Regions from separate parts of the Aureimonas phyllosphaerae genome, predicted to be linked through region 2. Evidence: riboswitches for the same ligand, from Rfam matches in the RefSeq annotation. Region 2 holds a riboswitch; the other holds the start of a gene.
The links. Region 2 has a riboswitch for cobalamin ahead of ACLNGM_RS07505 (CbtB domain-containing protein). Riboswitches for the same ligand answer to the same signal wherever they lie in the genome.

Region 1 (11,265 bases), 1.8 Mb from region 2:
CACCGGACGAGCCCTCCTACGGCTTGATGGCACGTCTCGCCTGGCGCCACGGGCGCTTGGACGTCAGGGGGTTTGCCTCGTCCTGCGGGCTGCCGCTGAGGTCACTGCTCGCCGGCGGGGGCGTATCCAACCTCGCGTCCGCCGCCTTGGTGGATGATGAGGTGCTCCGGTTCTCGACGCCGGCCCACGACATCCGTCGGCGCATCGTGAAACTGCGCGGGGAGACCCTTCGCACGATCGACCACTCGGTGGCGTCGCGGCGCTGGTGTCCGGCCTGCCTTTCGGAAGACCTCGACCTGTCGTCGTCAGGGGCTGCGATGGCCCGTCACCGCTTCTGGTGGGACGTGGCCGCCATCGAGACATGTCCGCGTCACGGCTGCCGTATCGAACATGCCTGCCGTCGGTGTGGCGCCCGGGCGAATTGGGACCATGCGCCGTTGCACTCCTGTCGGTGCGGCGCGAAGCTGAACGGGGAGGGGCGCCCGCAGCCCGTCGGGGCATTCTCCCGCTACCTCCACGATCGGCTCCTCGGTTTGCCGCGCCACGCCTCGCCGAACGTGGACGACTTGGTGGTCGCCGAACTCATTCCCCTTGCCCGGCTCTTGGGGCTCGTCGAGTGTGCGGACTGGCACGCCCGTTGGCCGGATGCGGGAACCGAAGCGGACGGCGACCTCCGGGACGCGGGAATGGCCTGCCTGGAAGGTTGGCCCCACTCCTTCCGTGAGGTGCTCGACCGAAAGGCGGCTCTTGATCGGGGCGGCAAGCGTTCGGGAGGTGTGCTTGCGACCTACGGCTGGGTCTACGAGCAGTTCGTGTCTACCTATCCCGACGGACCCGTCGGCGACCGCCTTCGCTCCGAACTTCGGCGCCATGCCGTCGCCAACGGCGTGATGGCCGACGGAGAGGCCATGCTTGGGAAAAAGGTGGCCCGGGGTCTCACCCTCGTCGGCGCTTCGAGGGCGATCGGGAGCGACGTCGCCCGGACGAGGAGCCTGCTGGTCGCAGCGGGCCGCATGCCGCGCGGGTCGAGACGGGGCGTGTCGAGTACCGTCGACCCCGCGGCCGTCACGGCGCTCGCCTCGGATCGGCGCCGCAGGATCGGCGTCGCCACGGCCGCACAGCGACTGGGGATCGGTCGTCCGCAGGTCCGCTCGCTGGTCTCCTCCGGCGTCCTCGACGGCTGCCTGCTCGGCGAAGGGAACGGAAAGAAGGTCTTCGACGGCGAGAGGCTGGACGGCTTCGTCGAGAGGATCCTACGCGACGTGGGGGAGGCCGAGGAAGGAAGCGGCCTGGTGCGGCTCGCCGGCGCCACGCGGTCGGCAAGGACAGACACCACGGCGCTCGTCGCCGAACTGGCGGCCGGGCGCCTCCGTCCCGCGGCTCGGCTACCCGGTGGACGAGGTCTCGGCGCATGCCTTCTGCGGGAGAGCGATCTCGTCCCGCGTGCGGCTGAGGACACGGAGACGCTGAACCTCCAGCAGTTCGCGGGAGCCATCGAGATGCATCCGGAGGCGGTGTCGACGATGCTGCGCGAGGGGATGATCTCGGCGAGGCGCGCCGGAGCGTCGTGGATGATACCGCGGTCCGAGGTCGCGCGCTTCGAGGAACGGTTCGTCACGGGGGCAAAGCTCGCCGTCCGCCAGGAACTGGCGCCCAGGGCGCTCATCAACCGTCTCGCGAGGGTCGGCGTGCATCCGGTGATCGGTCCGCCCGCCTGCCGCCAGGTCGTCTACCTTCGCGGCGCCGGTGACGCGCAACTGTCCGGCAGGCGGCCAGCCATGCGATCGAGCCGATCGGGCCGCTAGCGTCGGGGGCAGGGCAACTTGGTCGGGGGTTGACGCAATGCGTCGGCGCCCCTCGGCGCGCCAACGACGCAATTCGCAGGAATTCGTGAGGGATCGCGGAACCGGGTTCGAGAGCTTCAAAAGGACTCAGGTTGCCGAAGGCGGTGTTCTGGCATCCGATCCTAACGCGATCTTATTGCACCGTCGCCGAAGCTCGGCCGATTCCTGTCGGAAACGGTCATGCCAGACAATCTCGCGCTGCTTCCCCTTCGAGTCCGGCCACGGATCGGCGAGACGCCGCTGAGCCTGCTGGGCCGCCTGGCCTCGCGTCGGGGGGCCGACGATCCGGCGCGGTTCGCCCGCTCGGTGGGCCTCGATCCCGTTGCCGTGTCGCGGGGCCATCATACCGCGGAACTGTCGATCCTCTCCGGCCTGCCGGAAGCGGGCATCGCGGAATGGTCCGTCGACCAGGTGTCCGAATCCACCGTCGTGCTGGCGGGCGAGACCCTTCGGATGAAGTCCGAGTGGTGCTGCATGGATTTTGCCGAGGCGGGTCGGCGCTACTGCGCCGAATGCCTTGAGGAGGACGCGTCGGACGGGGAGGGCGGACCGCCAGAGCAGCGTGCGTATGTCCGTGCATGGTGGGACCTGCGCTTCGTCCGCGCCTGCTCGCGACATCGAATCCTTCTGGAGACGCGCTGTCCGCGGCCCCAATGCCGGGCGATCGTGAAGCATTCGCATGTCCCGTCACATCGCTGCATGGTCTGCCGCGCGCCGTTCGCCGCCAAGACACGGACGGCATTGTCCGAGGGGGACATGGCTGCCGAGGCTTACGTCCAGGGACGCCTGGGCATCCGCGAGCGCATGTCCGTGCCATTCCTGGACCAGATGAGCCTGCATCAGGCGGACGAGACGATGTGGCGGCTGGGCATCGTTGCGGAGATGGGCACCGAGCGCGTGAACCGCTTCGTGGAGACGTTGGCGCCTGCGGACTTCTGTCGGCTGGCTTCCCGAGGGTTTGCCGTCTGCCTCGAAGGAAAGCAGGGAGTCGAGCGCCTCCTCCAGAGCCTCTTCGACCGATCGGCTGGTTCCATCAACGGCCCCACGAAGTCGTACGGCATGCTGTTCAAATGGCTCGACACTCCCCGATATGACGACAACACGCCCAAGCACGTCGAGACCCTCAGGGGGATCGTGCGGACCCATGCGATGTCCGAAATTCCGATGATGACGACGGACACGCTCTTCCGCGAGGACTGCACCAGCAGCCGCTACGTGTCCATCAAGTCCGCGTCGCTCGCGGCTGGGACACAGTACCGAACATTCGTCAGGCGGGCACTGGACGCCGGGATGATCACAGAGCGAGACGTCTCGCTCGGTAGATTCCTCCGTGGCGACATACCAAAGATAACGTCGATCCGCACGGACCGCCTTCCTATGGGAAAAGTCAGCAAGCGGTTGGGAGTTACGAAGAAGCACCTGAACAGGATCTTCGAACTCGAAATGCTACCGGTTGTCATCGGGCCTCCACCAGCGGAACATAGGTACGTGAGGGTCGAGGACGTCGAGCGCTTCGCAAGCCTCGTACGCTTGGACGCTCCGCTCGTCACGGTGAACGAGCGCGATCACTTGCGTCTGTTCGCGGGTGAGGTCGATACCTGGCTCGCCCTGCAGGCAATCGTCGGCGGCACCCTCGTACCGCTCGGAGCATCGAGGGTTGGCGACCTCAAGTCGGTCGTCTTGGATCGAAGCGATCTGGAGAAAGGCGACTACCTCAAGCTCCCAAAGGAGCTGCGCGAGAAGAGACGTCAAACGCAAATGCGAACTCAGCGCGCGAGGGAGATCGAGAGCAAGCCGAAGCTTCTCAGCTCACACGCGACCACAAACCGACTCGGGACGGCCTGGGCAAGCTTGATCGGTCTCGTCCAGGGAGGGCTTCTTCAAAGCGCGTCAGACGGTAAGCGCATCAAGTCGGGGTTTCTGGAGAAGGATGTCGACGAGTTCGCGGCACGTTACGTCCTCTCTAACCGTCTGAGGTCGGAGTACGGGATGCCCTGGAGCGAAAGCCTGCGGTCCGATCTCGAGGCTCGTGGTTGCCTGGTGCATGCCGTCGCCGGATTTGCCGACCTGTTCGTGGTCCAGCGCGGCGATGTCCAGAGGGTCCTGTCGGATGGCCTTGTCGACCGGGTGCCTTCTGGAAGTCCGGACGCCGGGAAGTCCACCGCTTACGATGACATGGGGGACGAGGAATGGTCCGTCATCTCCCCCCTTCTGCCGACCGCGGTTCAGGGCTACGCCCGCTTGAACGACCGGCGCACCGTCGACGGCATCCTGTGGCACTTGAGGACCGGTCTGCCTTGGTCCGATCTCCCCGACAGGTATGGCCCTCATTCCACGGTCCGTGCCCGCCTGACGAAATGGGACCGCGCCGGAGTTTGGAACGGAGTGCTCGCTGCGATGGCCGCCGCTCTGGCAGACCGATTCCTTCCAATAGAACGGCCCGGAGTTCTGATGTGGGGCGGCGTTCGGACGGGAAGCCGGTCTGACCTGAGGGTCGTCGCGTGGTGGACGCCTCCGGCTCGTGGATAGCCGGTGGGTCGTTTGGGCGGCGTCGCGGACGTGCGGCGAATGTCGTCGATCGAACGTCGGGGCCGCTCGTCGTGGCATGCGGCGTTGCCTCGGGCCGGCTGTATTTCCCATCGCCACTGGTTGTCAGTTTGGTCCCGATGAATGGACGGCGACAGGGTCGTTGAAGGCCTGCTCGTACGATCCCCTGGGATCTGGCGAGCGGCCTCATTGGACACTGCTAGAACACGCTGCGGGATTTATGGGTCGGAAGACTACGTCAATGCGGGATTTATGGGGTGGCTCTGCGGGACTTATGGGTCGAAGTTGCCACTAACCTATTGATTAATGCGTTTGCTCTGCGGGATTTATGGGGGCGCCGACACGAGAACGAGGAGGCGCCATATCCTCGGCGCGGGTGGCCTCGGCGTCGGTTCGTCGCCGGTCTGCCGTTCCCAGCGGCTATTGGGGCTGTGCCTCGTTCGCATCGAGTATCTCCGTCATCCCGACCGCGTGGCGGTATCGAACTTCTCCACCTCCCATGCCGTTGACGCTGCCGACGTGCGCCGCGTAAGCAGGCTTCGACGGTTTCCCCGCGGCGACGAGCCCGGGGGATTAAAAGGGAACACGGTGAGGACGACCCAATCGGGGCCGAAACCGTGGCTGCCCCCGCAACTGTAAGCGGATGCCGATCATCCCCGCGCTGGTCCTCGGACGGGCGCGGCGGGCCGCCGGGTCGCCCCGGCGCCATGCCACTGCGAAGCGCCCACGGGCCGAAGCGGGAAGGCAGATGATCGGTGCGACCTCCGCGAGCCAGGAGACCTGCCGTCAGCGATAGATCCATGACGTTCGGGCGGGGATGCCCGGAAAGGATGCCCATGACGGCTCACCCTCGGCGCGTTCGCGCCCACACTCCCCCTTTCTGCTTCCGCCCGCGAGCGTCCGCGCGCCGCTGAGGCGCCGCGCTCGTCCCGTTCTCCCATCCGGGCGACCCAGGCCGCACGCCGCGGCATGGCGAAGCCGCGCCCATTCCCATCAGGAACCCGTCGATGACATCCTACCGCTGCCCCGCCGCCCTTGGCCTCCTCGCTGTCGTCCTCTCCGCAGGCTCGGCCATCGCCGCCCCGACGCAGTATCCGCTGGAGTTGGAGAACTGCGGCCGCACGCTACGCTTCGAGAAGGCACCCTCGCGCGTGGTCTCGATCGGCCAGTCCACCACCGAGATCCTCTATCTCCTCGGCCTCGCTGACCGCGTTGCCGGGACGGCCGTCTGGGTCGGTCCCGTCCTGCCGGGGTACGAAGAAGCGAACGCGACGGTGAAGCGCCTTGCCGACAACGACCCGAGCTTCGAGAGCGTCGTCGCCGAGCGGCCGGACCTCGTGACAACCCAGTTCGAATGGCAGGTGGGTCCGCAGGGCGTGGTCGCGACGCCCGAGCAGTTCGAGGAACTCGGCATTCCCGTCTACACCTCGCCCGCCGACTGCAAGGGCAAGGACAACTCGGGCGGCGGCGACGGCACCCGCACGGCGCGCTTCACCATGGACCTCGTCTACCAGGAGGTCGAGGACCTCGCCCGCATCTTCGACGTCCAGGACAAGGGCGCCGAACTCGTCACTGAGCTGAAGGCGCGCGAGACTACGGCCAAGGCGAAGATTGCCGGCCTGAAGCAGGGCACCTCGGCGGTGTTCTGGTTCTCCTCCGCCGAACTCGACATCGACCCTTACGTCGCCGGGCAGGGCGGCGCGCCGGGCTACATCATGTCCCTCCTCGGGGTGCGGAACGTCATCGACAGCCAGGAGGAGTGGCCGACGGTCGGCTGGGAGACGATCGCCCGCGCCAACCCGACGGTGATCGTGGCGGGTGAGATGGACCGTCGCCGCTTTCCGGCCGACGACATCGTGGTGAAGCTCCAGTTCCTGAAGACCGACCCGGTCGCCAGCCTGATGCCCGCGGTGAGGGACGGCCGCGTCGTCGAGATGGACGCGCAGACGATGAACCCGACGATCCGCACCATCGATGGCATCGAGGTGCTGGCCGACGCCCTCGCGAAGGCCGGCCTCGCCCGGTGAGCCGAGCCGCCGCCCATTCGGCACGCGCCGCCGGCTTCGCGCTCGGTGCGCTCGCGCTCCTCCTCGCTGCTCTCCTGTTCGGGGCGGCGGTGGGGGAGACGCGCATCCCGTTCGACACGGTGGCGAAGACGCTCGCCAACCGCCTCTGGCACGGCGGCCACGTCCTCGACCCGATCGACGAGGGCATCGTCTGGAACTACCGCCTGTCACGCGCGGTGGTAGCAAGCGCATGCGGCGCGGCGCTCGCCGTCTCCGGGGCCGTCCTCCAGTCTCTGCTGCGCAATCCGCTGGCGGACCCCTACCTTCTCGGAATCTCGGCCGGTGCCTCGTCGGGGGCGGTGGCGGTCGCAATCCTTGGGCTCGGCGGCGGCCTCCTGTCCTTGCCGCTCGGCGCGCTCGCAGGGGCGCTCCTTGCCTTCGCGCTCGTGTCGGGGCTCGCGCTTCTGGCGGGCCGCGGGCCGGCGGCGATCATCCTCGCCGGGATCGCGGGATCGCAGCTCTTCAACGCGCTGACCTCGTTCGTGGTCACCAAGTCGGCCACCGCCGACCAGGCGCGGGGCATCATGTTCTGGCTCCTTGGCAACCTGTCGGGCGTGCGCTGGCCGGACGCGGCGCTCGCCGTTCCCGTGGCGCTCACCGGCCTCGCCGTCTGTCTCCTCCATGCTCGGTCGCTCGACGCCTTCGCCTTCGGCACCGCCTCGGCCGCCGCGCTCGGCATACCCGTTCGCCGGGTGCGGGCGGTGCTGATCGGGGCGACCGCGCTGATGACGGCGGTCATGGTCTCGATCGTCGGCTCGATCGGCTTCGTGGGCCTCGTCATCCCGCACGCCGCGCGGCTCGTCGTCGGCGTGCGCCACGGCGCGCTCCTGCCCGCCAGCGCCTTGATCGGCGCCGTTTTCATGATCGCCGCCGACGTCCTGTCGCGCACAGCCATCCCCGGCCAGGTCCTGCCGATTGGGGTGATGACGGCGCTCGTCGGTGCGCCGGCCTTCGCGCTGATCCTCATCCACCGTCCGGTCGCGAACGGGGCGGGAGGGCGATGAGGCTGGCGGCAAACGACCTGACATTCCGCGCAGGCGGGCGTGCGATCGTCGACGGCGTGTCGCTGGAGGCGCGGCCCGGCGAATTCCTCGCCCTCGTCGGCCCCAACGGATCGGGCAAGACGACGCTGATCGCGATGCTGGCGGGTCTGAAACGCCCGCATGGCGGAGCGGCGACGCTGGACGGGCGATCGGTCGCACGGATGCCGCGTCGTGATCTCGCGCGCGTCCTCGCCCTCGTCGAACAGCAGGCCGAGACGACGGAGCGGCTCACCGCGCGCCAGGCAGTGGAGCTTGGGCGCGCGCCCCATCTCGGCGCGCTGTCGCCCTGGGGGACACGCGACGACGCGATCGTCGCCGACGCGCTCGAGGCCGTCGACATGGCGCCCTTGGGCGACCGTCTCTGGCACTCGCTGTCGGGCGGCGAGCGGCAGCGGCTCCACATCGCCCGCGCGCTTGCGCAGGAGCCGAAGGTGCTCGTCCTCGACGAGCCGACCAACCACCTCGACGTCGAGCACCAGCTCGGCCTCCTCGCGCTGGTGCGGCGGCGCGGCGGCACCGTGCTCGCCGCGCTCCATGACCTCAACCACGCCGCCATGTTCGCCGACCGGATCGCGGTGATGGAGGGCGGTCGGCTCGCCGCCGCGGGCCTGCCGTCGGACGTGCTGACGCCCGAGCTGATCGGCGCCGTCTTCAAGGTGGCCGCCAGCGTCGAGATCGGAGCGGACGGCCGTCCCTTCATCCGCTTCGCCCCGCCCGCCATGCCGCGATGCGACGGATGGGCTTGAAGACGCCTCCCATCCTTGACCGGCCGGATGCGAAGCGCGCCCGGTCGCACGGGTTGCTTCGAGCCACCTTCGATCCGCAATCCACTCGGTCTGTCGCGTGCCTCCGAGGGCGTTGTGCTGACGATCGGGGACGAAGCCGGCGGAGACGAAAACGGCCGCCCTGGAGGTGTCCAACCTCCGGTGCGGCCGTTGCTCGGTATGGCGCGGGTCAGTTCAGGCCGAGCTTGCCGCGCAGCGTGGAGAGGTCCTCGGCCAGCGTGTTGACGTTGGCGGCGAGAACGCGGCGGTCCGCGTCGGTGAGCTTTTCGTAATGAGTGTAGCCGTCGCCCTCGCGGTACTTGTCGAGCGTCGTGTCGACGATGCCGAAGCTCTTGTTGACCTTGGCGACGAAGGGGGCGTCCTGCGTCTCGATCAGCGGCTGGACGAGGTCGAAGATCTTGCGCGAGCCGTCGAAATTGCCGCGGAAGTCCCAAAGGTCGGTGCCGCTGTAGCGGTCCTCCTCGCCCGAGATCTTGGTCGCGGCGACCTCTTCCATCAGCGCGGCCGCGCCGCCGACGACCTTCTCGGGCGGCAGGGCGAGGTCGGCGATGCGCTGCTCGAGATCGGTGACGTCGGCCATCAGCCGGTCGGCGAAGGGCGCGAGGCCCTCGGTCGAGTTCTTCGCGAAGAGGCCGTATTCCAGGCGGTGGAAGCCGGTGAACCCCTCGTCCTCCTCGCGCTTCTCGTGGTCGTCGGCGCGCGAATCGATCGACGCGTCGAGGTCGGAGAACAGCTCGGCGATCGGCTCGACCGCCTCGTAGCTCATGCGGGTCGGCGCAAACAGCGCCTTGGCACGCGCCACGTCGCCTGCCTTGATGGCGTCGGTGAAGGCCTTCGTGTCGGTCACCAGCGTTTCCAGCTTGTCCGAGACGTAGAGCTTGTACTCGGCCACCGGCTGGACGAGATCGAGCGGCGACACCTCGGCAAGCGTCGGCGTCGCGCCGCACAGGAGGGCGGCCGCAAGGGCGAGGGCGGGCGTCTTACGGGTCATCAAGGGGTCTCCGTCGTCAGGCTTTCAGGTCGGATGCCGCCCGGAGCAGGGGGCGGCCGAGGAAATCGTCCTCGTCCCGCACGCCGGGCAGGGTGAAGAAGTAGCCGCCGCCGACGGGCTTGATGTATTCCTCCAGCGGCTCGCCATCGAGGCGGCGCTGGACGGCGATGAAGCCCTCGTCGAGGTCGGCCTGGTAGGCGATGAACAGGAGGCCCTGGTCGAGCTGGCCGTTCCGGGTGATGCCGTTCGAATAGTTGAACGGGCGTCGCAGGATGCGGCTCTTCTCGGTGTCCGCCCGGCGCGGATTGGCAAGCCGGATATGGGCGTCCAACGGCGTGATCGTACCGTCCGGGTCGGATGCGAAGTCCGGCACGTCGGCTTCCGTGCCGGGATGGCCAAGCGGCGCGCCGTTCGGCTTCTGCCGGCCGATGATCGCCTCCTGCTCGCTGAGCGGCGTGCGGTCCCAGCGCTCCACGAAATTGCGGATGATGCGCACGGCCTGATAGGTGCCTGCCTCTGCCCAGGCCGGCTCGTCGGCTCCCGTGCCCACCCAGACGAGCGCGTCCATCAGGCTCGCATCGCGCGAATCCGGGTTGGCCGAGCCGTCGCGGAAGCCGAGGAAGTTGCGGGCGCTTTCCTCGCGCCCGTCCGGGCTTGGCGGCAGGATCGGCACCGAGCCCTCCTGCTTCCAGCGGATCACGAGAAGGTCGGGCAGCGTCTTGATGATGTCGCGCAGCGCGTGGATCGTCGCGTCGGGCGTGTTGGCGCAAATCTGGATCGACAGGTCGCCGTGGCACAGCGCCGGGTCGAGCGCGTCGTTGGGAAACCGCGTCATGCGCTGGAGGCATCGCGGCCGCAGCGGCCGCAGCCACGGGCGGTCCTCGAAGAAGCTGTGCCCGAGCGACAGGGTCATCGTCAGGTTGTCGGGCGCGATCACGGGGCCGAGGATGCCGGAATCGGCGGGCGGAAGTTTCGGGTCGAGTTCCGGCACCGGGCCGCCCGCCATCAGGAAGCGGAAGCGCTCGGTGAGCGTGCGAAACAGGCGCTCGACCTCGTCCGGCGTCTCAGCCAGCGTGTCGAAGGCGACCACCATGCCGGCTGCCGGACGGGGCGTGACGATGCCGCTCTGATGCGGGCCGTGGAACGGCTGGCTCCGGCGTGCCGCCTCGCTGTGCGGTGCGTCGGCGACCTCGGCCTCCGACGCGCGCGCAGCGCCGATGCCGGCAATCGAGGCGGCGGCTCCCCCGGCAAGGCCCCTCAGCAGGCGGCGCCGGTCGGTGACGAAGGCGGGGCAGCCGCCCTTGCCGGCGTCGCTCATGCGTCGTCCTGCCCGAGGCCGATGGCACCACCAAGGGTTTCGATCGCCTCCGCAAGGGCCCGCGCATCCGTCGCCAGCTTGGCAAGCGCCGCCGCCGGCACGGCGTCGAAGGAGGGCGCGGCACCCGTGCCGGCGATCGCCGCGACATCGGTCTTCAACGTTTGGAGTTGCGCTTCCACGGCGCCGAAGGGCGCGGGGGCCGCATCCACCGCGACGGGCTTCAGGAGCGCTGCGATCTTCTCGACGCCCGCGACGCGGGCCGCGATATCGGCGACATCGGTGCGGGCGTAGACGTTCTCGCCGCCGCCGTCCGTGGTGTCGGCCAGCGAGCGCAACGCGCGCGCGGCGCCGTCGGTCATGTCGGCAGGGCCGGTCTTCAGGGCGCGCAGCCGCTCGCGCAGGGCGCCGACGTCGGCAACGAGTTGCTTCGACACCGGTTCGAGGCCAGCGAGCGAGTTCTTGGCGAACAGGCCGTATTCCAGGCGGTGGAAGCCGGTGAAGCCTCCGTCCGCCTCGCGCGCGGCCAGATAGGCGGCGACGGGATCGATCCGGTCGGCGAGATCCCCGATCCGTTCCGCCACCGGCGCGATGCGCTCGAAGGGCGCGCGCGCCTGCGAATAAAGCTCGCGAGCCTTGGCGAGATCGCCGGCCTGCACCGCCGCGTCGAGCGC
Region 2 (11,265 bases):
CAGAAGGCTGGGATCGCGCGATCCTCGACCACCACGCACGCGGCGGCCGGGTGCTGGGGCTCTGCGGCGGCTACCAGATGCTGGGTCGGCGGATCAACGACCCCCACGGCATCGAGGGCGAAGCGGGCGAGACGGCGGGTCTCGGTCTTCTCGACATCGAGACGCGCCTTCTCGGACCCAAGACCCTCGCTCAGGTCAAGGCCCTCGCGATGGACGGGACAGCGTTCCCCGCCTACGAGATCCACATGGGCCGGAGCGAGGGGCCGGACCGCTTGCGGCCCTTCGCCATCGTCGCGGGCCGCCCGGAAGGCGCTGCGAGTGCCGACGGGCGGGTGACAGGCACCTATCTCCACGGCCTCTTCACCGGGGACCGCTGGCGCGAGACCTGGCTCTCGACGCTTGGGGTGGCGCCCGGCGGACGCTCGCACGCGGGCGAGATCGAGGCGGCGCTCGATGCCATCGCCGCCCGGCTCGAGACCTCGCTTGACATCGCAGCGCTGGAACGGATCGCCCGCGCGCGCTGATCGGCCGCGCGCAAGATGTCGTTTCCGTAATTGGCAATCCATCTCGAAGCGTTCCAACATCGAGAGGACGCAACGGGGACACCGCTTCATGGCCAAATCGACCCTCGCCGATTCGCGATTCGGATACGGCCTCGTGTCGCGCACGCTGCACTGGACGATGGCGCTCCTCTTCGTCTGGCAGTTCGTGACGGTGTTCCTCTCGGCGGTCGCCGAGGACACGGCGATCGAGCGCTTTTTCTGGGGCACGCACTATTCCGTCGGCTTCACGCTCTGGGTGCTCGTGCTCCTGCGCGGCGCCTGGGGCCTGTCGCAGCTGAAGCAGCGCCCCCCGCACGAGGGCCCGCCGCTTCTCCAGCGCGCGGCGACGCTCGGCCACCTCGTGCTCTATCTCTTGATGGTGATCGTGCCCTCGCTCGCCATCCTGCGCGCCGCGAACAACGGGCGGGGCTTGCGGGTCTACGGCATCGAACTCGTGGCGCCCGGCGGCGAGGCGAATCCGGCGCTGACCGCGCCCGCCAACCTCCTGCACGGCTTCCTCGGCTGGACGCTCTTCGTGCTCATCGCCGGCCACATCGCCATGGCGCTCTGGCACGGGCTCGTGCGGCGCGACGCGACGCTGCGCCACATGACGCGCGGCCCCGAGCGGGGTCCGCGCTCGCTGCGCTCGGTCTGAACGCCGATCAGTCCTCGGTCGCAAAATCCTTGAAGCGGCCGGCCCAGTCCTTGTGCCAGCGCGACAGTGGCGGGCGGTTCTCGACGATGTCGCCGGCCGCCCAGCGGATGCGTTTCTCGTCGGTGCGCCGGTCCGTCTCGCCGTCCGGGCACAGGATGTAGAAGTCGCCCGCCTCCAGCCGGTCCATCATGAAGTCGATCGTCTGGTCGGGCGTCCAGGCGCCCTCAGGCTTCTCGGTGCGCCCCCTGGCGGTCAGCCCGGTGAACACGAAGCCGGGTATGAGGAGCGCGGCCTCCACCTGATGCCCCGCCGTCTCGCGCAACTCGTGCTGCAGCGCCTCGGTGAACACCTTCACGCCCGCCTTCGACACGTTGTAGGCGGGATCGCCCGGCGGCGTCGTGATGCCCTGCTTGGAGCCGGTGTTGACGATCAGCGCCGGCTCGCCATGCGCCATCATGGCCGGGCCGAAGATCCGCGTGCCGTTGATGACGCCGCCGAGGTTGATCGACAGCACGGCGTCCCAGTTGGCCTGGGTCCCGAAAATCGACGAGCCCGGCTGGATGCCGGCATTGTTCATCAGGACATGCACCTTGCCGAGACGTTCGGCGATGTGATCGGCCGTCTTTTGCAGACCGGCGCGATCGCTCACGTCGCAGGCCGCCGCCACGATCCGCGTCTCGTCGCCGTCGGCGAGCGCGACGAGCTCTTCGTGCGCGCTCGTCAGGTCCTCCATCCGCCGGTCCACCACCGCGACCTTGAGGCCGGCCTTGGCGAAGCGGCGCGCGGCCGCCAGCCCGATCCCCCCCGCGCCCCCGATCACGACGGCGGTGTGGAGCGGAGCGATGGCGGGATGGTGCATGGGTCGGGCCTTCCGGCAGTGGCGTTCGGGCAAGAGATAGCCGAGCGGGCGGAGGATGGAAGGCCGACGGGTTTGTGTGTGGCGGTGAGGATTGGTGCGCGTCTATGACGGAGAACACGGTGACTCAAGCGTGGTTTCCTGCTGGTCCGTTTCCAAATGGCATATGCATCGAAGAGGACATAGCCGGAAGACTGGCGACGACCTTTTGTAGACGATTGAACCCCTTTGCCAGCCAGACGTTTCGCATGATGGAACACACTAGCATCCACGTGCGTCGCGCCGATCACGTCGGCTTCGCGGTCGCCTCCCTCGACGAGTCTCTTCGGTTCTGGGTCGACGGGCTTGGCGCGCAACTCGTGCGAACCGGCGAGATGGGGGGCGAGTTCCTCGGCCAAGTGACGGGAGCGCATGGGGCACAGGTTCGCATGGCGATCATCTCGCTGGCGGGTCAGACGATCGAGCTCTTGGAATATCGAGGTCTGAATCGCTCAACTGTGCTGGCCAAGCCGTTCGACCCGGGCTTTGCGCATCTGGCCCTCGTGGTCGATGACATCGACGCGATTCTGGCGCGGATCGCCACCTACGGCTGGAAGGCGCAAGGCATTCCGCAGCCGATCGCAAGCGGTGCGCGGGCTGGAACGCGCGTGATCTATGTTGTTGGCCCAGACGGCGCGACGATCGAGTTCATGCAGCCGCCAGCCTCCGTCCAAGATTTGTGATGCCGCCGGGAAAGATCGCTTGCCGCACTGATCCGATGTCGACGGGGGCACGGCAAACAACCGCTTTAGAGAAGCCTCGACGGCAGTTCGGGCGACCGGGTTGGGCCGAAGCTGCCCATCGCACAGCACGCCCCGGCTTGCTTCGCGCCAATCCCACCTCAACGTCTCGCCCCTCTTGCGCCTCTTCGATTGACTGGAACCCCGCTTCGTCTATCCTCGCGCGCGGATGGTCCTGCCCCGCAACTCGCGCGGGCAGGCTAAGAGGGAATGCGAAGGGCCGACTTAAACCAAGGGCCCGTATCGCAGCCGACCCCGCGACTGTAGAACGGCGAGGTGCCTCCGCCGGCAGGGTTCTGCCGGAAACGCCACTGGACGGGACCGTCCGGGAAGGCAGGGGGACGACCGGTGACCCGTGAGCCAGGAGACCTGCCATCCGTCTCGAGGCGGCCATTCCGGCCGCTGTCACGGAGGTTGAACACCATGACGTCGTCCACGACGAGCACCGCTCGAAGCCCCGCCCTGTCCGCGCGCCTGCCGGCCGCGCTTCTCGCCTTCGCCGCCGGCGCGCTCCTCCTCTGGGGGGCCGGATTTGCCGGCGCCGACGCGCTGCACGACACGGCGCACGACGCGCGCCATGCCATGGGCCTGCCCTGCCACTAGAGGCTCCTCGCCTCGATCCATCGATCGCATCCGCTCGCCTGACCGGCGGCGGAGGCCTCGTCCTATGGCACGGCCGCGCCGCGCGTCGCTTCGCAGCGACCCGCCGGCCGGAAGGGGAAGTCCCATGCTCGTTCGCTATTTTCTCGCCGCGCTTCTTGCCGGCATTCTCGCCGGCGTCGTCATCACGCCGCTCCAGCACCTCAAGACGACGCCACTGATTCTGGCGGCCGAAACCTACGAGGGCGGCGGCACGGAGCATGACCACGCGGCCTCGTCGCTCCGCCTGGTCACACCGGCCCAGGCCCACAGTGGAGCAACGCACGAGGAGAGCGGCGATGTCGCCCGCCTCGGTGGGACGCTCGTGGCCAACGTCGTCATCGGCGCGGCCTTCTCGCTCCTGATTCTGGCGGCGAGCCTCGGCCTTGACCGGCCGGTGACGCTTCGCAACGGCGCCGTCTGGGGTCTGGCCGGGTTTGCGGCCGTCACGCTTGCTCCGGCGCTCGGCCTGCCGCCCGAGCTTCCCGCCATGCCCGCGGCCGATCTTGCGGCGCGTCAGGCGTGGTGGCTCGCGACGGTCGCGCTGACGGCGGGCGGCCTGTGGCTCCTCGTGTCGCGCCGCTCGAGCGCGGCGATTCTTGGCGGGCTCGCGCTGCTTCTCCTGCCGCACCTCGTCGGCGCGCCGCATCCGGCCGATCTTGCAAGCCCCGTGCCGGCGGCGCTCGCCGCCGAGTTCGCCGTCGCATCGCTCAGTCTGTCGGCCTCCCTGTGGGCCATGACGGGCGCTCTGCTCGGCCTTGGGCTCGATCGGGCCCGGCGCGCCGTCGCCGTTCCGGCATGAGCCTTCATTTCGTCCTCGGCGGGGCGCGCTCGGGCAAGAGCGCGCTGGCCGAGGACATGGTCCTCGGCAGCGGCCTCCACCCCCTCTATCTCGCGACGGGCCGTGCGTTCGACGCCGAGATGCGGGCGCGGATCCAAGAGCACCGCGAGCGTCGCCCGCCCCCGTGGGAGACGATCGAGGAGCCGCTGGCGCTCGCCGAGACCCTCAACCGAGAGGCGCGCGACGACCGGGCCATCCTCGTCGACTGCCTCACCCTCTGGCTCACCAACCTGATGCTGGAGGACGGCGACATTCCCGCCGCCTCGGATGCGCTGGCCGAGGCGCTGCGCACGCCGCTTCCCGGCCTCGTCGTGATCGTCTCCAACGAGGTCGGCCTTTCCATCGTCCCGGACAACCGGATGGCGCGCGAGTTTCGCGACCATGCCGGCCGGCTCCACCAACGCGTCGCGGCCCTCGCCGACGCGGTGACCTTCGTCGCCGCCGGCCTGCCGCTCAAGCTCAAGGGCTGATCCCATGCAGAAGATTCCCGCCACCGTGATCACCGGTTTCCTCGGGGCCGGCAAGACGACGCTGATCCGCAACCTCCTTCAGAACGCCGAGGGCCGGCGCATCGCGCTGATCATCAACGAGTTCGGCGACCTCGGCGTCGACGGCGACATCCTGAAGGGCTGCGACGCCCGGACCTGCCGCGAGGAGGACGTCGTGGAACTCACCAACGGCTGCATCTGCTGCACCGTCGCCGACGACTTCATCCCGACGATGGAAACGCTCCTGGAGCGCGCCGACCGGCTCGACCACATCGTGATCGAGACCTCGGGCCTCGCCCTGCCCCAGCCGCTGGTGGCCGCCTTCAACTGGCCCGAGGTCAAGGCGCGCGTCACCGTCGACGGCGTCGTCACCGTGATCGACGCGGCGGCCGTCGCCGCCGGGCGCTTCGCCGACGACGAGGCCAAGGTCCAGGCCGCGCGCGAGGCCGACGAGAGCCTCGACCACGACAATCCGCTGGAGGAGCTCTTCGAGGACCAGATCCGCGCCGCCGACCTCCTCGTCCTCAACAAGGCCGATCTCGTGGATGCCGCGGCTCTGGCCGCCGTCCGCGCGAAGGTCGAGGCGGAAGCCGGCCGCAAGCTCGCCGTCGTGACCGCCGAGAACGGGCGCCTGCCCGCCGACATCCTCCTTGGCCTCAAGGCCGGCACGGAGGATCTCATCGCCGACCGCCGCTCGCACCACGAGATCCACCATGCCGACGGCCATAGCCACGATCACGAGGACTTCGAGAGCATCGTCGCGGAGGGTGGGGAATATGTCTCCGTCGAGGCGCTGACGGCGGGTCTGACGAGCGTCATCGCGCGGCACGACGTCCTGCGCCTCAAGGGCTTCGCCGCGATCCGGGGCAAGCCGATGCGCCTTGTCGTTCAAGCCGTCGGCGGCCGGATCGAGACCTATTTCGACCGGCCCTTCTCAGCCGGCGAGGCGCGCGTCTCGCGCTTCGTCGTGATCGGCCTCCACGACGCGATCGAGGACGGCGAGGCGGCGATCCGCGAGGGCATCGCGGCGCTGGCCGAGGCGCCGGCCGCGGCGGCCGAGTAGCTTGCACCTTCTCAGCCTCCAGCGCGGGACGATCCAGGACGGGCGCGAGGCGGTGGACCTCGGGCAGACGCCGGGGCGCGTCATCGTCCTGTCGGCGGCCGACACCGAGCTCGCCGCGCTGGCGTTTGCCGCCGACCGGCTGGCGCTGGACGGGGCGGTGCTTCGCCTTGCCAACCTTCTGCGCCTCGCGCACCCGATGTCGGTGGACACGCATGTCGGGGCGCTCGCGCCGCATGTGCGCCTCGTGGTGATCCGGCTTCTTGGCGGCGCGGCCTATTGGCGGCACGGCTGCGAGGCCTGGAGCGCGGCGGCGCGGCGCCATGGCTTTGCGCTCTGCGTGCTGCCGGGCGACGACCGACCCGACCCCGGTCTCGACGCCTATTCGACGCTGGCGGAGCCCGAGCGCGAGCGGCTCTGGGCCTACCTGCGCGAGGGCGGAGCCGCCAATGCCGATGCCTTTCTGCGGGCGTGCCTTGCGCTCGCCGACGGGCTTGTGCCGGACGAGGCGCCGGCCCGCCCGATCCTCAAAGCCGGGCGACTGGAGCGCCCGCGCGCGCCCGCGCCGGTCGCCGCGCGGCCGCTCGCCGCCGTCGTCTTCTACCGCGCCCTCATCCAGAGCGGGCAGACGGAGACGGTGGAGGCGCTCGCCGAGGCGCTGGAGGCTCAAGGGTTCGACGTCTTGGCCGCCTATGTCTCCGGCCTCAAGGACCCCGTCAGCGCGGAGACGCTACGCGCGCTCTTCGCGCCGCGCGCGCCGGACGTCGTGATCAATCTCACAGGGTTCGCCACCTCCGCCCCCGGCCGCCCCTTCGCGGCGACCGTGCTGGACGAAGGCGGTGCAGTCGTCCTGCAGGGGGTCCTTGCCGGCACCACGCGGGCAGCCTGGGACGCGTCGTCGCAAGGGCTCTCGGCGCGCGATCTCGCCATGAACGTCGCCCTGCCGGAGGTCGATGGCCGGGTGCTCGCGCGCGCCCTCGCCTTCAAGTCGGCCGGCGACTGGCATGAGCGCACGCAGAGCGACATCGTCGCCCATCGCCCCGAGCCCGGCCGCATCGCCTTCGCGGCGGCGCTCGCTGCGCGCTGGGCGGCGCTGCGGCGGACGCCGGCGCCTGAGCGCCGGATCGCCATCCTTCTCGCCAACTATCCCAACCGGGACGGGCGGATCGGCAACGGCGTCGGGCTCGACACCCCGGCCGGCACGATCGAGGTTCTCCGCGCGATGCAGGCGGCAGGCTACCGGACCGGCCCCCTGCCGGACGACGGCAACGCGCTGATCGCCCATCTCCAGGCGGGACCGACCAATGCCGGACGCGACGCGCGTGAGATCCGCGAGACGCTGCCGCTCGCCGACTACCGCCGCGTCTTCGACGCCCTGCCGGCCGCGGCCCGCACGGCGATGGCCGAGCGCTGGGGCGCGCCGGAGAACGATCCGTTCTTCGACGCCGCCCACGGCTTCGCCCTGCCGCTTGCCCGGTTCGGGGAGGTCATCGTCGGCGTCCAGCCGGCGCGCGGCTACAACATCGACCCGAAGGAGACCTATCACGCGCCGGACCTCGCGCCGCCGCACGGGTATCTCGCCACCTACGCTTACCTCAGCGAGACGTTCGGCGCGCAGGCGATCGTGCACATGGGCAAGCACGGCAATCTCGAATGGCTGCCCGGCAAGGCGCTGGCGCTCTCGGACGCCTGCTTCCCCGAGGCCGTGCTCGGCCCCCTGCCCCATCTCTATCCGTTCATCGTCAACGACCCCGGCGAGGGGACGCAGGCCAAGCGCCGCTCCGCTGCCGTGATCGTCGACCACCTCACCCCGCCGCTGACGCGCGCCGAAAGCCATGGGCCCGCGCGCGACCTCGAACGCCTCGTGGACGAATATTACGAGGCGGCGCAGGGCGACCCCCGCCGCACCGCGCTCCTGAAGCGGCAAATCGTCGAGATGCTCGGAGAAACCGGGCTCGGGCGCGACGCCGGCCTCCACGTCGACGAGGTGGACGACGCGGCGCTCGAACGGCTCGACGCCTGGCTCTGCGACCTGAAGGAGATGCAGATCCGCGACGGGCTGCACGTCTTCGGGCGCGCTCCGGACGGCCGGCTCCTCGACGATCTCGCGGTCGCGCTCGCGCGCCTGCCGCGCGGCGACCGGGAGGGGGACGCCTCGCTCCTGCGGGCGCTTGGGCGAGACTGCGGTCTCGACGGGTTCGATCCGCTGGACTGCGCGATGGGCGCGCCCTGGGACGGCCCATGTCCCGCCGCTCTCCAGCGGCAAACCGCCGAGCCCTGGCGGACCGCGGGCGACACGGTGGAGCGGCTGGAACTCCTGTCCTCGCGCCTCGTCGCGGGAACGGAGGTTCCTGAACAAGGCTGGGAGGCCACCCCAGCCGTTCTCTCCGAGATCGCGACACGCCTGAAACCGGCGATCGCCGCCTGCGGCGAGGCGGAGATCGGAGGGCTACTCGCCGGTCTCGACGGCCGCTTCGTGCCCCCCGGCCCCTCCGGCGCGCCGACGCGCGGGCGTCCGGACGTTCTGCCGACGGGCCGCAACTTCTTCTCCGTCGACACCCGCGCCGTGCCGACGGAGGCGGCCTGGGCCCTTGGCCGCAAGTCCGCCGAGCTTCTCGTCACGCGCCACCTGCAGGACCACGGCGACTGGCTGCGCACGGCGGGCCTCACCTGCTGGGGCACCGCCAACATGCGCACCGGCGGCGACGACATCGCGCAAGGCTTCGCCCTGATCGGCGCCAAGCCGACCTGGGACCGCGCGTCGGGGCGCGTCACCGGCTTCGAGATCCTGCCGCCGGCCGTCCTCGGCCGACCGCGCGTCGACGTGACGCTGCGCGTCTCCGGCTTCTTCCGCGACGCCTTTCCCGACCAGATCGCCCTCTTCGACCGCGCCTGCCGCGCGGTCGGCGCGCTGGAGGAGGACGAAGACGACAATCCGATCGCCGCCCGCATGGCGCGGGAAGCGCGCGCGCTGGAACGCGAAGGGCTCGAGCCCGGCGAGGCTCGGCGGCAGGCCGGCTACCGCGTCTTCGGCTCGAAACCCGGTGCCTACGGCGCAGGCCTCCAGGCGCTGATCGACGAGGGCGGCTGGCAGACGCGCAGTGACCTTGCGGAGTCCTTTCTCGTCTGGGGCGCCTATGCCTATGGCGCGGATGCGGAGGGCATGCCCGAGCGCGCCGCCTTCGAGACGCGGCTTGGGATGATCGAGGCGGTGATCCAGAACCAGGACAATCGCGAGCACGACCTTCTGGATTCGGACGATTACTACCAGTTCGAAGGCGGAATGAGCGCCGCCGTCGAGCACCTGTCGGGCCGGGCGCCCGCGGCCTACCACACCGACCACTCGCGCCCGGAGCGCCCAGTGATCCGCACCCTCGACGAGGAGATCGCGCGCGTCGTGCGGGCGCGCGTCGTCAATCCGAAGTGGATCGCCGGCGTCATGCGCCACGGCTACAAGGGCGCCTTCGAGATGGCGGCGACGGTGGACTATCTCTTCGCCTTCGCCGCCACCACGAACGCGGTGGCCGACCGGCACTTCGACCTCGTCCACGCCGCCTATCTCGAGGACGAGACGGTCGCGGCCTTCCTCGAAGCCAACAATCCGGCGGCAATGGCCGAGATGCGGGCGCGCTTCCGGGAAGCCATCGCGCGCGGCCTCTGGCGTCCGCGCTCCAACTCGGCACAATTCACCCTCGCAACGGAGGATCACCATTCATGAGCGAGAAATCCCCGCTCCTTGCCGCGATGACCGAGGAGGAACTTGACGCGCGCCACGCCGAGAAGATGAAGAAGAAGAAGGCGGCGCGTGACAAGATCCTTGCGACGAAGACGCAGGAAAAGGGACTCGTGATCGTCCACACCGGCAAGGGCAAGGGCAAGTCGACCGCCGCCTTCGGCCTCGTCTTCCGCGCCCTCGGCAACGGGATGAAGGTCGGCATCGTCCAGTTCGTGAAGGGCAAGTGGGAGACCGGCGAGCGTCAGGCGCTGGAGCGTTTCCCCGGCGAGGTGACGATCACCGCGATGGGCGACGGCTTCACCTGGGAGACGCAGGACCGCCAGCGCGACATCGCCGCGGCGCGCCAGGCCTGGGACCGCGCCAAGGCGATGATCGCGGACGATGAGCATCAGATGGTGGTGCTCGACGAGCTCAACATCGTCCTGCGCTACGAATACATTCCGGTCGAGGAGGTCGTAGACTTCCTGCGCGACCACAAGCCCGAGATGAAGCACGTCGTCATTACGGGCCGCAACGCGCGCGACGAACTCATCGAGTTCGCCGACCTCGTCACCGAAATGGAGATGGTCAAGCATCCCTTCCGCTCCGGCATCAAGGCGCAGCGCGGCATCGAGTTCTGACGCGTCAGCCGTGCAGCTTCAGCGCCGGTCCCTTGGCCGGCGACAGCATGTCGGCGAAGATCGCGACCGTCCCGCGCAGGCGCCCCAGCACCTTCCACTGGTGCTGGCGCTGCAGGGCGTTGTAGGCCGCAGTCGCGAACTGGCCGTGGATCAGGAAGTCGTCGCCGTGGCCGGAGCCGATGCGCCCCACCGTTCCGGCGCGGCCGAGCTGCACGAGCCGCCCGCGGTCGCGATACTCGAAGGGCTCGACCGGCTGGCCCTGGAGAAGCAGCGGGATGGTCTCGGCGAGGTAGTCGGCCTGCTGCGAGGCGACCTGTGCGGTCGGCGGCAGCGGCTTCTCGCTGCCCTTCGGCACCATGCTCGCTGCATCGCCCATCACGTAGATCCGCTCATCCACCGTGGCACGCAAGGTACGGTCGACCCGGATGCGGCCCTTGTCGTCGAGTTCGAAGTCGGCAAGCCGCTTCAGGACCGGTTGCCCGATGAGGCCCGCCGCCCAGACCGCGACGTCGGCCGGCCAGCGCTCGCCCGAGACCGAGCGCACGGCGTTGGACTCAATCGCCGCGACCTTGGCGTCGGTCACCGTCTTCACGTCGAGGTCCTTCAGGCGCTCGACGAGCTTGGCGCGCAGGGCGTCGTCGATGCCGGGCATGATGACATCGGCGGATTCGAGGATGGTGATGCCGAGCAGCCGCTCGGCCTTCGCCTTGCCGCCGCGAAGAAGAAAGCCGGTCTCCGAGTTGCGAAGATGCGCGGCAAGTTCGGTGCCCGTCGCGCCGGAGCCGACGATCACAACCTCGGCCGGCATGCCGCTCGCCCGCGCCCGGATCATCACGCCGGCAAAGCGCGTGCGGAAGTCTTCCGCATCTTCGGGGCGGTCGAGGCGCACGGCGTTCTCGGCGACGCCCTCCGTGCCGAAGTCGGGCGTGACGCCGCCGAGCGCCACCACCAGGAGATCGTAGGCGAGGAAGCGCGCAGGCGCGAGTTCGCGCCCCTCCTCGTCGTGCATCGGCGCGAGCTCGACCCGGCCGCCGCCGCGGTCGACGGCC

Region 1: it holds a riboswitch for cobalamin, as region 2 does, so the genes downstream of both, ACLNGM_RS21630 (ABC transporter substrate-binding protein) here and ACLNGM_RS07505 (CbtB domain-containing protein) in region 2, are expected to answer to the same signal.

Annotation. Positions count from the first base shown of each region.
Region 1 is NZ_CP181348.1:4,497,680-4,508,944, reverse strand. It holds gene ACLNGM_RS21640 (TniQ family protein) at 27-1,805, shown strand; gene ACLNGM_RS21635 (transposase) at 2,025-4,373, shown strand; cobalamin riboswitch at 4,918-5,194, shown strand; gene ACLNGM_RS21630 (ABC transporter substrate-binding protein) at 5,399-6,418, shown strand; gene ACLNGM_RS21625 (FecCD family ABC transporter permease) at 6,415-7,461, shown strand; gene ACLNGM_RS21620 (ABC transporter ATP-binding protein) at 7,458-8,246, shown strand; gene efeO (iron uptake system protein EfeO) at 8,455-9,276, opposite strand; gene efeB (iron uptake transporter deferrochelatase/peroxidase subunit) at 9,293-10,594, opposite strand; gene efeO (iron uptake system protein EfeO) at 10,591-11,265, opposite strand, start outside.
Region 2 is NZ_CP181348.1:1,601,299-1,612,563, reverse strand. It holds gene ACLNGM_RS07525 (cobyric acid synthase) at 1-524, shown strand, start outside; gene ACLNGM_RS07520 (cytochrome b) at 613-1,197, shown strand; gene ACLNGM_RS07515 (SDR family NAD(P)-dependent oxidoreductase) at 1,205-2,056, opposite strand; gene ACLNGM_RS07510 (VOC family protein) at 2,161-2,775, shown strand; cobalamin riboswitch at 2,986-3,224, shown strand; gene ACLNGM_RS07505 (CbtB domain-containing protein) at 3,256-3,435, shown strand; gene ACLNGM_RS07500 (CbtA family protein) at 3,560-4,273, shown strand; gene cobU (bifunctional adenosylcobinamide kinase/adenosylcobinamide-phosphate guanylyltransferase) at 4,270-4,782, shown strand; gene cobW (cobalamin biosynthesis protein CobW) at 4,787-5,863, shown strand; gene cobN (cobaltochelatase subunit CobN) at 5,865-9,578, shown strand; gene cobO (cob(I)yrinic acid a,c-diamide adenosyltransferase) at 9,575-10,216, shown strand; gene ACLNGM_RS07475 (NAD(P)/FAD-dependent oxidoreductase) at 10,221-11,265, opposite strand, start outside.